One region of the Micromonospora maris AB-18-032 genome, then DNA from elsewhere that is predicted to be linked to it. Evidence: riboswitches for the same ligand, from Rfam matches in the RefSeq annotation. Region 1 holds a riboswitch; the other holds the start of a gene.
The links. A riboswitch is a leader RNA that binds a small molecule or an ion and turns the genes downstream of it on or off. The one in region 1 is predicted to bind thiamine pyrophosphate.
Positions count from the first base shown of each region.

Region 2: another riboswitch for thiamine pyrophosphate. It lies ahead of thiE (thiamine phosphate synthase); the one in region 1 lies ahead of VAB18032_RS23265 (ECF transporter S component).

Region 1 is NC_015434.1:5,279,046-5,285,183, forward strand. Features, by position in the region: gene VAB18032_RS23245 (sugar isomerase domain-containing protein) at 1-11, opposite strand, end outside; gene VAB18032_RS23250 (alpha/beta fold hydrolase) at 136-966, opposite strand; gene VAB18032_RS23255 (TIGR03943 family putative permease subunit) at 993-1,718, opposite strand; gene VAB18032_RS23260 (permease) at 1,715-2,656, opposite strand; TPP riboswitch at 2,978-3,083, shown strand; gene VAB18032_RS23265 (ECF transporter S component) at 3,154-3,744, shown strand; gene VAB18032_RS23270 (ABC transporter ATP-binding protein) at 3,879-5,450, shown strand; gene VAB18032_RS23275 (energy-coupling factor transporter transmembrane component T family protein) at 5,447-6,138, shown strand, end outside.
Region 2 is NC_015434.1:5,896,349-5,902,486, reverse strand. Features, by position in the region: gene VAB18032_RS26035 (ThuA domain-containing protein) at 1-4,661, opposite strand, end outside; TPP riboswitch at 4,992-5,101, shown strand; gene thiE (thiamine phosphate synthase) at 5,096-5,722, shown strand; gene thiO (glycine oxidase ThiO) at 5,716-6,138, shown strand, end outside.

The DNA.
Region 1 (6,138 bases):
CTCAACGTCATCGTCACTCCGCTTTCTCGCCGAACCAGCAACTCCGCCAGCCGCCAGCAACTCCGCCAGCCCTTCCCAGCCCTTCCGCCAGCCCTCCGCAGGCATCAAGGCACGACGGCACCATCGACGCCGGGCTCAGGCCGCGGAGCGCACCCGGGCCACGATCGCCTCGGCCAGCCGCGTCGGCACCTCGTCCGGAATCCAGTGGCTGACCCCGGCGATCTCGACGAACCGGTAGTCCCCCTGCACATGTTTGACGCAGGCTTCGGCAGCCGTACGCCCGATCGCCACGTCCCGGTCACTCCACACGAAGGTGGTCGGCACCCGCGACGGGCCGGTGGCCGCCAGGTCCGTCCAGGACATCGCCCGGTACCAGTTCAGCGCCGCGGTCAACGCGCCGGGCTCGCGCATCGGTTCGGCGTACGCCGACACCCGCGCCGCGTCGCCGACGCCGCGCAACATCCGGCGCAACCCGCGGGCCCCCAGGGCCAGCAGCGTCTTCTCGGCCACCCCGGGCCGACGGAACAGCAGCATGTACGCCGAGCGCGCCTTCTGCTGCGAATCCTCGCTGAGCGCGTACGCCATGGCGGCCGGATGCGGCACGGAGACGGCGGTCAGCGTGCGGACCCGCTCCGGATGCTCGGCGGCCAGCGCCCAGGCCACCACGGCACCCCAGTCGTGCCCCACCACGTGGGCGGAGTCGACGCCGAGGGCGTCCAGCACGGCGGCCGCGTCGGCGACCAGCTCCGTCAACCGGTACGCCTCGACTTCGGTCGGTCGGGCGCCCGGCGAGTAGCCACGCTGGTTGACCGCGTAGGTGCGCAGACCGGCCACGTGCAGGGTCGGCGTCACGTCGTTCCACTCGCCCGCGTGCTGCGGGAAGCCGTGCAGCAGCAGCACCGGCTCACCGTGCTCCGGGCCGCCCGCCGTGACGTCGAACCGCATACCTCGGGCGTCGATGTGCATGACCCGCAGCCTACCGAGGTGGACGGTCAGTCGTACTGCTGCTTGGGGGTGGGTATCGGCCGCCAGGACTCGACCTGCAGGTAGGGGATCTCGGCGTCGTTGACCGGGTCACGACCGATCCGGTCGCTGTACCGGCCGATCACCTCGACCCAGGTGTCGTCGGGCAGACCGGCCGGCACGTCGCCGGTGAGGCCGAGCTTGACCGGCCGTCCGTCGGCCGCGCAGCAGGACAGCACCATGCGGGCCAGGATGGGTCGGCCGTCCTCGCCGGTGGCGAGGAAACCGGTCAACAGCACCCGCCGGTCGCCGATCGAGGCACCTCGGTCGAACAACGCCCGGGCCGCGTAGTCGAGGACGCTTACCGGCGCGGGGTCGGCGTCGGGCAGCGGCGGGTAGTCCGACTGTCGCGGGGCGTTCAGCGCGGTGCCGGACTGGCTGGCCGCGTACGAGCCGAGGGCCGGCGGGGCGACCAGCAGCAGGCCGAGCACGGGCAGGATGAGCAGCCAGCCGACGCGCGGTTCGTGGTGGGTGTGGTCGTCGTGGTCGTCGGCAGGTTCGTCGGAGCGGGTGCGGACCGGACGTAGCTCGTACCAGAGGGTCATGATCGCCGCGACCACCAGCAACAGACCGGCGGCGATCAGGAACGGTCGTAGCCCTTCCTTGACGTAGCGCAGGTAGAGGTCGGAGAGGCTGGCCCGCAGCACCGCGCCGCCGAGCAGCAGCAGGACCACCGCCTGGGCCTGCCGGTTCACAGCAGCACCGCCCCGACACCGACGGCGATCAGCAGGGCCACCGCGAACGTGGTCGGCGCGAACCGGAACGCGAACCGGCGGCCGAAGACACCGGCCTGCATCGAGATCAGCTTGAGATCGACCATCGGCCCCACCACCAGGAACACCAGTCGGGACGTGAGGGAGAACTGCGACAGCGAGGCGGCCACGAAGGCGTCCGCCTCGGAGCAGAGCGAGAGCAGCACGGCGAGTGCCGCCAGCGCCAGGATGGACAGCCAGGCGTTGTCGGCGAGGGTCTGCAGCCAGCGTTCCGGCACCAGGACGTTGATGCTGGCGGCGGCCATCGCGCCGAGCACCAGGAAGCCACCGGCGTGGGTGACGTCGTGCCGGACGGCGGCCCAGAACGCCCGCCCGCGCCGGGGGTCGTCCAACTCGGGTCGGCGCGGCATCCTGATCCACTCGGTACGCCCGAGACGCAGCCAGAGCCAACCCATCACCATGGCCACGACGAGGCTGGCGAGGCCCCGGGCGAGGACCATCTCGGGGTTGTCGGGGAAGGCGACCGCGGTGGCGGTCAGCACGATCGGGTTGACCGCCGGTGCGGCGAGCAGGAAGGCCAGGGCGGCGGCCGGGGTGACCCCGCGGCGGATCAGCGAACCGGCGATCGGCACGGAGCCGCACTCGCAGCCGGGCAGCACCACGCCGGCCGCGCTGGCCGCCGGCACCGCCAGGGCCGGGTGCCGGGGCAGCGCCCGGGCCCAGAACGACCGGGGTACGAAGACCGCGATCACGGCCGAGAGCAGCACCCCGAAGACCAGGAACGGCACCGCCTGCACCATGATCGAGACGAACACCGTGGTCCAGGTCTGCAGGCGCGGATCGTCAAGCGCCCCGGCCAGCGGATCCCGAAAGATGATCAGCAGAATCAGCAGCCCGGCCAGCACCTCCACCGAGCCGATCCGGTCACCGAGCCAGCGTCGGGGTGGTGTGGGGCCGTCCGGGTGGGTCGCCGGCGCCTCGGTGGCGACGCCGCCGGGACGGCCCTGCGGTTCGTCGGCCGGTACGGCGTGATCCGTGTCTGTGCTCACCCTGTCGTCTCTTCACCTGGGAGATTCGGCGGGCTGAGATTACCGTCCGGCACCGACAACGTCGATGAATGTCACGGAAACGGGTGGATGTGGCGGGCGGACGTACGGGCGGCTCGGGCCGCACCGGGCGTGACCTGCGTAGATCACATTGCCTGTTGATCTTTAAAGGTGTTAGCGTCGGCGAGACAACTTCACCTCCGACAGGGGAGCGCACAGCGCTGAGAGTGCGGGTTCGCCCGCAGACCCTCCGTACCTGATCTGGGTAATGCCAGCGCAGGGAGTTCGGTCCACCTCCAGCCCGCCACGGCCCGGTGCCGTCGGGCGCGGCGTGCGTCTTACCTGGTTCGAACACTGGACTGGGAGCAATCATGATTCGACCGACCGCCAACCGGTGGCGCACCATCGACATCGTCGTGGCTGCGGTGATCGCCGTCGCCTTCGGTGTGATCTTCTGGGCCTGGGGGCTGCTCTGGCGGGCCGTTGACCCGGCCTTCGCCTTCTTCCCGGCCAGCCAGGCCATCATGTACGGCGTCTGGCTGATCCCCGCGGTGCTCGGCGGCCTGGTGATCCGCAAGCCGGGTGCCGCGCTGTTCTGCGAGGCGGTCGCGGCGACGGTCTCCGCACTGCTGGGCTCGGAGTGGGGCGGCGTCACCATCGTCCAGGGCCTGATCCAGGGCCTCGGCGCGGAACTGGCCTTCGCCGCCTTCCGCTACCGCTCGTTCCGGCTGCCGACCGCACTGCTCGCCGGCGCGATGACCGGCCTCGGTGCCGCCCTGTTCGACTTCTTCGTCTGGAACACCGCGTACGAACTGGTCAGCTACCGGATCCCGTACGCGCTGTTCACCATCCTCAGCGCCGCCGCGATCGCCGGCGTAGGCGCGTACGCCCTCACCAACTCCCTCGCACGCACCGGCGCCCTGTCCCGCTTCCCCTCCGGCCGCACCCAAACCCTCGTCTAACCCCCCGCCCCTGTTGATCAAGAAGATTGCGTCTGTCGACCTGCATTTCTCGGACGCAAACTTCTTGATCAACGCGCGATGGCGGGGTGGTGGGTGACGGTGGGTGAGTGACGGTGGGAGGAGGGGGGTACGGGGTGGGTGGGGTGCGGCTGCGGGGGTTCGGGTGGCGGCATGCGGGGCGGCGGGCGTGGGCCGTGCGCGGGGTGGACCTGTGGGTGCGGCGGGGGGAACGGGTGTTGCTGCTCGGGCCTTCCGGGGCGGGCAAGAGCACGGTGCTGGCCGCTTTGGCGGGACTGTTGCCGGAGGACTCCGGTGAGCAGGAGGGCATCATCGAGATCGACGGTCGCCCGCCGGCCGAGGTCCGCGAACGGGTCGGCATCGTCTTTCAGGATCCGCAGTCCCAGCTGGTCATGGCCCGCAGCGGCGACGACGTGGCGTTCGGGCTGGAGAACCGGGGCGTACCGGCAGCACAGATCTGGCCCCGCGTCGACGAGGCGTTGCAGCGGGTCGGGTTCCCGTACCACCGGGACCGTCGCACTGCGGCGCTCTCCGGCGGCGAACAGCAGCGGCTCGCCCTGGCCGGTGCGCTCGCGCTGCGCCCCGACCTGCTGCTGCTCGACGAGCCCACCGCCAACCTCGACCCGGCCGGCGCCGACCTGGTCCGCGCCGCGATCGCCCGCGCGGTCGACGGCGACACCACACTGATCCTGGTCGAGCACCGGATCGCCGATGCCCTGCCCCTGGTGGACCGGGTGGTCGTGCTCGAAGCCGGTGGCGGCGTGCGGGCCGACGGTACGCCGGAAGCCGTCTTCGCCGCGCACGGCGACGCCCTCGCCGCCGACGGCGTCTGGGTGCCGGGCCGGCAGTTCCCGCCACGCCCGGCCATCGCTCCGGCAGGCGAGGTGTTGCTCACCGCCGACCGGCTCGGCCAGCCACCCCGGCTGGCCCCCACCAACCTGACCGTACGCGCCGGTGAGGCGCTCGCCGTGCTCGGTCCCAACGGCGCCGGCAAGTCCACCCTCGCGTTGTTGCTCGGCGGGCTGCTCAAGCCCGGCACCGGACGACTGTCGGGCAGCACGGAACTGGCCGGGGCCGACGCCCGCACGGCACCGCACCGGTGGCGTGCGCCCGCGCTGGCGCGCCGGATCGGCTCGGTGTTCCAGGATCCGGAACACCAGTTCGTCACCAGCACGGTCTTCGACGAACTGGCGTTGGGTCCGCGCCGGACGGGCGCCACCGACGCCGTGGTCCGCCAGCGCGTCGACGACCTGCTGCAGCGGCTGCGGCTGGACAAGCTGGCCGGGGCCAACCCGTACACCCTCTCCGGCGGGGAGGCCCGGCGGCTGAGTGTCGCGACCGCCCTGGCCACCGCGCCCCGGCTGGTGATCTGCGACGAGCCCACCTTCGGGCAGGACCGGCGGACCTGGCGGGAGCTGGTGGACCTCTTCGCGGAACTGCGCGACGCCGGCCACGGCCTGGTGACGGTCACCCACGACACCGACTTCGTGGCCGCGCTGGCCGACCGCACCCTGACCCTGCGGCCCGTACCGCGCCGCGGCGACGACCCCAGCGACCGCCCCGACCTGCCTACCCGCGAGCCGGGTGACGGTCGCCCCGTTGATCGTGGACGGCCGGCTGGAAGCGAGGGTGGGATGCGGATGTCGCCGACAGACGATGCCGGGCCGGCGACGGCGGGGCAACGATGATCGACCTCGAACCGGTCGCGCGCCCGGACGCCCCGCTGGCCCGCCGTAACCCGGTGGCCAAGCTGGCAGCGGCGCTGCTGTTCGCCTTCCCGCTGCTGGCGACGCTGGATCCGGTCGCGCCGGCGATCGCCCTGGCGGTGGAGTTGGCAGTACTGCCGTTGTTCGGCCTGCGGTACCGGGTGCTGCTCCGTCGGGCCTGGCCGTTGCTGCTCGCCGCCGGCGGCGTACTGGTCACCCTGGTCCTGTTCGCCGCCGACCGGTCGGGACGGGTGCTGCTCGACGCCGGGCCGATCATGGTCACCTCGTCGGTGCTGCTCACCGCCCTCGGCCTGGTGCTGCGCCTGTTCGCGGTCGCGCTGCCCGGCGTGATCGTCTTCGCCACCACCGATCCGACCGATCTGGCCGACGCGCTGGTGCAGAACGCGAAGGCACCGGCCCGGTTCGCCATCGGCGCGTTGGCCGCGTTCCGGCTGCTACCGCTGCTCGGCCAGGAGTGGCAAATGATCGCCATGGCCCGCCGGGCACGGGGCGTGGAGGCCGGCCGCAACCCGGTGGCCAAGCTGCGACTGTTCGCCTCGACCGCGTTCACCCTGCTGGTCGGGGCGATCCGCCGGGGCACCCGACTCGCCGTCGCCATGGACGCCCGCGGCTTCGACTCCACCACCGGGCGCACCTTCGCCCGCCACCA
Region 2 (6,138 bases), 620 kb from region 1:
AAGTAGTCGAACGCGGCCGTCTTCGAGGCGGTCTGGTTGGCGCCGAGGGTGAACAGGCCCACCTTCGGAGTCGTACCGACCGCAGTGCTCGTCAACGAGCCCAGGGTCGTCCAACTCGTGCCGTCCGCCGAGTACGCGGCGGTGTAGGTGCTGCCGCTGCGGGTCAGCCGCAGGTGCCAGATCCCCTGCGTCAGGCCGGTCGCCTGCGGTTGGGTGCTCTGCACCGCCCCGCCGACCTCGCTGCGGAACTCGATCCGCCGCGAAATCGTCTGACCTGCCGCGTTGTCCGTGACGTAGTCGAACTTCAGGTAGTTGTCGTCGTCGGCGTACACCAGCAGACCGGCCTGCTGGTACTGCTCGTTGAACAGGCTGCCGTCGACCCGGGTCTGGATCGTCCAGTTCCCGGCCGGGCTGTTCTGGAGGATGAAGTTGGTCGGACCGGTGTTGCTGGTGCCGTAGATGTCACCGTTCGGCACGTCGATGCGCAGCGCGCCGTCGGTGACCCGGTACCGGGTCGCGTCCTCCCGCACCATGGCGTTCCACCGGCACTTCTCCAGGGTGCTGCCGGTGAACTCGTCCGAGGGTGCGGTGCTCGTGCCGGTGGTGGCCTCCGGGGTGATCCGGAACCAGTCGAACTCCGCGTTCACCACCGGCGCGGTGGTGCCGCCGTTGAGGGCGAACAGGCCGATCCGCGGGTTGGTGATCCCGGCCAGGGCAGCGGACCGGCCGACCGGAGTGAAGGTCTGCCCGTCGGTCGAGTAGGCTGCGGTCAGGTTCGTCCCGTCGCTCGTCAGTCGCAGCTGGATGGTGTCACCGGTGGGAGCGGCGGTGGCGTCCGCGCTGTCGTTGCGCGGCGTCCCGGAGGTTTCCCGGATGAACTCCACCTTGCGGTTGCCGCCGTAGACCAGGTCCAGCTTGGCGTAGTTGTCGTCGTTGCCGTAGAGGATCAGGCCGGCCTGCTGGTAGTCGGCCCGGGCCGCGACGGTGACCCGGGTGGTCGCCTGCCAGGCCCCACTGGGTGCGGGCTGGAGCACCAGGTTCGTCGCGTCGTTGCGGGTGCCGTACAGGTCACCTGCGGCGGTGGGCAGGCGCAGCGCACCCCCGGAGACCGAGAGCGACTGGTTGTCCCGCACCACACCGCTCCACCGCTGACGATCCAGCGAGGTGCCGGTGAACTCGTCGGACCGTAGTGGCCCCTGCTGCACCTGGCAGGGCTCGTTGCCCCCGGTCCCGTCGACCCGGATCGGCACCGTGGCCTGCGCCCGCGCGCCCCGGCTGTCGGTGACCGTCAGGGTGGCGATGTAGTTGCCCGGCGTGGTGTACGTGGCGGTGGCGTTGAGCGTGGTCGCCGTTGCACCGTTGCCGAAGTCCCAGGCGTACGTCAGCGGGGTGTCCCCGTCCGGGTCGGTCGCCGTACCGGTGAAGGTCACGGCCAGTGGCGCGGTCCCGCTGGTCGGGGTGCCCGTGGCGGTGACCGTCGGTGGGGCGTTGCCGCTCACCCCGGGGCCGACGAAGTTCATCCAGTTGACGTTGAACAGGGTTCCGGTGCCACGGTTGGGGTCCCGGGCGACGAAGTACAGCCCGCCCTCCGAGGAAGCGCCGTTGGGAATCTGCGCGGTGACGTCGGTGTACGTCTGCCACCCCCCGGTGCCGGCCACGGTGGCGGTGGTGATCAGTGGCCCGTCCGCGGCGCCGGCGCGTACCTCGATCCGGCCGCCGGAGGTGGCCGAGGCGACCCGGAACTGGATCGACGTGACGCCGGTCAGGCTGGCCGGGGTGACCGACCACCAGTCGCCGTCCTCGATCCAGCCGATGTTCTGCCCGCCGCCGGCGGTGTCACCGGTGGTCTCCTTCTCGACCCCGGCGGTGCCGCCGCCGGTGGCACCCGCCACCCGGCCGGTGGCCGAGAAGTACTCGGCCTCCTTGCGCTTGGGCTGGAGGATCTTCAGCGCCCGGCCGGTCTGCGGCTCGGCCCCGTCGGATCCGCCCTTGTCGGTGTAGGTCGCCTCCAGCACGGTGAAGACGTTGGCGTCCGCGCCGTGGCCGTCGGCGAGCTGGGTCTGCACCGTGCCGGTGCAGCCGGTGTGCCGCTCCAGCGGGTGGGCGTGCTCGTCGTGACCGAGCAGGACCTGGAGTTCGACGTCGGCGCAGTCGATCGTGCCGTCCTCCGGGTCGGTGACGCTGATGGTGTAGGCGACCTGGTCACCCCAGGCGAAGAAACCACCGTCCGGCGGGAACTCGATGGTGACGGTCGGTGCCGTGTTGCCGACGGTGATCGGCACGTTCGCCACCGCGGTCCGCCCCGCCGGGTTGGTGACCCGAAGCTGCGCGGTGTAACTGCCGGACCGGGTGTACGTGTGGGTCGGGTTGGCCTGGGTGGAGGTGCCACCGTCACCGAACGTCCAGGCGTAGGTCAGTGCCCCGCCGTCCGGGTCACGGGAACCGGCACTGGAGAAGCTCACCGCCAGCGGGGGCGCCCCCGAGGTCGGGTTCGCCGAGGCGACCGCGATCGGGGCGCGGGCACCGGCGGTGTAGTCGATCCGGTAGACCCCGGAGTTGTCGTTGTTGCCGCCGAAGCCGCTGCCCCACTCGATCAGGTACAACGCGCCGTCGGGGCCGAACTCCATGTCCATCGGCCGGACGAAGGTCATCTGGTCGAGGATCCGATTGATGTCGACAAGCGTCTTGCCGTCCTTGCTGACCTGCATGGTGTACATCCGCGACTGGTTCCACTCGCCGAAGATCGACTTGCCGTCGAAGTACGCCGGCCACTGGCGGCGGGACGAGATGGTCGGGTCGAACCGGTAGACGGGGCCGGCCATGGGCGCTCCGCCGCCGCCGATCTCCGGGAAGCGGCTGTTGCCGCCGTAGCCGTAGTCGACAGTGGCCGGGATGGCCGCCGGCAGGTTGGTCAGGCCGGTGTTGTTGGGGGAGTTGTTCACCGGCGCGGAGCAGTTGAACTTCGCCCCGCTCGGGCCGGACGGGAACTGGTAGTCGTTGTACGCCTGGTTGTTGCCGTGGCAGTACGGCCAGCCGAAGTTGCCGGGCCGATCGACGATGTTCCACTCGACCAGGCCCTCCGGGCCCCGGTTCGCGTTGGTGGTGGTGGCGTCCGGGCCGTAGTCGGCGACGTAGAGCACGTTGGTGACCGGGTCGACGCCGATCCGGAACGGGTTGCGCAGGCCCATCGCGTAGATCTCCGGACGGGTCCGGGCGGTGCCCGGGGCGAACAGGTTCCCGCTCGGGATGGTGTACGTCCCGTCGGCCTGCGGCCGGATCCGGAGCACCTTGCCACGCAGGTCGTTGGTGTTGCCGGCGGTGCGCTGCGCGTCGTAGTCCGCCCGCCCGGAACGCTCGTCCAACGGGCTGTAGCCACTGGACTCGAAGGGGTTGGTGTTGTCCCCGGTGGCCAGGTAGAGGTTGCCGGCCGAGTCGAAGGTCATCGTCCCGCCCATGTGGCAGCAGGTGTTGCGCTGCGTGGGCACCTCCAGCACGACCCGTTCGCTCGACGCGCTGATCGTGTCACCGGTGACGGTGAACCGGGACAGGTAGTTGCGGGAGCCGCCCGCGCTCGGGGCGTAGTAGAGCCAGACCCATCCGTTGCTGGCGAAGTTGGGGTCGAGTCGGATGCCGAGCAGGCCGTCCTCGTTGCCGGCGAAGACGCTCAACCGCAGTGCGGTGACGGTCTGGCCGGTGTCCGGCTTGATGATCTGCACGCGGCCGTCGCGCTCGATGTAGAAGACTCGCCCGTCGGGCGCGATGTCCAGCTCCATCGGGTTGCTGGTGTTGCTGTCCAGCGTCACCTTCTCGAAGCTGGCGGCCCGGCCCGCACCGCAGTCGGAGTGCACCACCCCGGCCGCGGTCTGAATGCCGCCGAGCAGGTGCTGAAGGAACGCCGCGTCGGAGAAGGACTCCTGGGTGTGCCCACCGCCGGTGTACCAGGACCGGCCGCCGTCGTAGCCCTGGCACCAGGCGATCGGGTGGTCGTGCCCCATCGCCCCGCTACCGGGGCTGTAGCTGCGCTCGTCGAGCGAGGCCAGCACCTGCACCTGACGGGCGCGGGGGTTGGTGCGGAAGTTGTACCACTCGTCGTACCGGGACCACCGCTCCGGCAGGTGCCGGGTCGACTCGTGCGCGTAGTCCTCGACCTTCACGGTCGCGGTCTGGTTCGCCGGGTGGCTGTTGAAGTACGCGCCGACCAGCTGGCCGTACCAGGCCCAGTCGTACTCGGTGTCGGAGGCGGCGTGCACGCCGACGTATCCACCACCGGCGCGGATGTAGCGCTCGAAGGCCGACTGCTGGCTGGCGTTGAGCACGTCGCCGGTGGTCGACAACCAGATGACCGCCTTGAACCGGGCCAGGTTGGTGTCGGTGAAGGCACCGCCGTCCTCTGTGGTGACGACTGTGAAATTGTTCGCGGTACCGAGTTGTTGGATCGCCCGGATGCCCGCCGGGATCGAGTCGTGGCGGAACCCGGCGGTCTTGGAGAACACCAGGACGGAGTACGGGTCAGCGGCGGCAGCGGCAGCGGTACGGCCCGCGGCCTGGGCGGCTGCGGGGCCGGTGACCGGAGCCGGCGCACCGGCCAGCACGAGTACGAGGGCGAGTAGCGCGACGGTAAACAGGCCGGGCGTTGCTCGTCGACGGCGGGTTCGGGGCACGAAAGTCTCCTCTTTCCGTGTGGGACGGGTCGGAGCGGGCGGCGGTGACTACTCCGGTTCGGTCCGAGCGCTCGTACCTGACGGTGAGGGTCTGGCTGCCGAGGAACTGAGCCGATCATTCAATTTGTGTTCGTCGATCGGTTTCGGGCAAGACTCATTGATGTAACAGATTGGTAACGAGGGCCTGGGGAATTGGCATGAGTCGCTGCATATCGGGGTCTTTTTCGGTCACCGCGTCCCGGCGAGTCGGATTGACGCGGCTGCCCACGGCCCGGCTCGTGTGGCAGCACGGGGGTTGGCGGCACAGCCGAAACAACGTACGGTGACACCCAACGAACCCACGGGAGCCCGGTGTACCGGGCTGAGAGGGGGGCTGCCAGCCCCCGACCGTCGAACCTGATCCGGGTAATGCCGGCGCAGGGAGGAGAGTTGCCGTGCCGTCCCTCGGACGACTGCATCTGATCACCGATACCCGCCCCGGGCGGGATGCGCTCGCCGTGCTCGCCGCCGCCCTGCCGGTGGCCCACACCGAACTGGTCGTCCAGGTCCGGGTCGAGGACACCACCACCGACCGCGAGGCGTACGAGCTGACCCGCCAGGTGCTGGTGCTCTGCCGCCCGTACGGGGTCACCTGCCTGGTCAACGACCGGTTGCATGTGGCGTTGGCGGCGGGCGCGTCCGGCGGCCACGTCGGTGCCGACGACCTGCCGGTGGCGACGGCCCGACGGGTGCTCGGCCCGGATGCGGTGCTGGGCGCCACCGCGCGCGAGCCGGTGTCGGCGGCCGAGGCGGTCGCCGCCGGAGCAAGCTATCTGGGCGTGGGCCCCTGCCACGCCACCACCACCAAGGACGGCCTGCCGCCGGCGATCGGCGTGGCGGGCGTCCGGGCGGTGGTCGAGGCGGTCACCGTGCCGGTGATCGCCATCGGGGGAGTGACGGCGGAGGACGTGCCTGTGTTGCGGTCCGCCGGCGTGTACGGGGTGGCGGTGGTCGGCGCGCTCTCCGGAGCCGCCGACCCCGCCCACGCCGCAGCCGAGTTCGTGGACGCGCTGGCGTGTTAACAAGGGGCCCTTCCTCTACCGGAGGCGTTAACAAGGGGCCCTTCCTTGCACCGCAGGTGACGGTGGTGGGGGCGGGGCCGATCGGGTTGGCGATCGCGTGGCGGTGCGCGGCACGCGGGCTGCGCGTCGTGGTGCACGATCCGGCGCCGGGCTCGGGTGCCTCGCACGTTGCTGCGGGCATGCTGGCGCCGGTGGCCGAGGCGTACTTCGGCGAACACGAGCTGACCGGGCTGCTCACCGAATCCGCCCGACGCTGGCCGGGCTTCGCCGCCGAGCTGACCGAGGCGACCGGGGTCGACATCGGGTACCGGACCGAGGGCACCCTGATGGTCGGGCTCACCGCCGACGACCTGGCCGAGGCGCGTCGACTGTGGTCGTACCAGCAGGGGCTGGGCCTGCCGGTGAGCTTGCTGCGC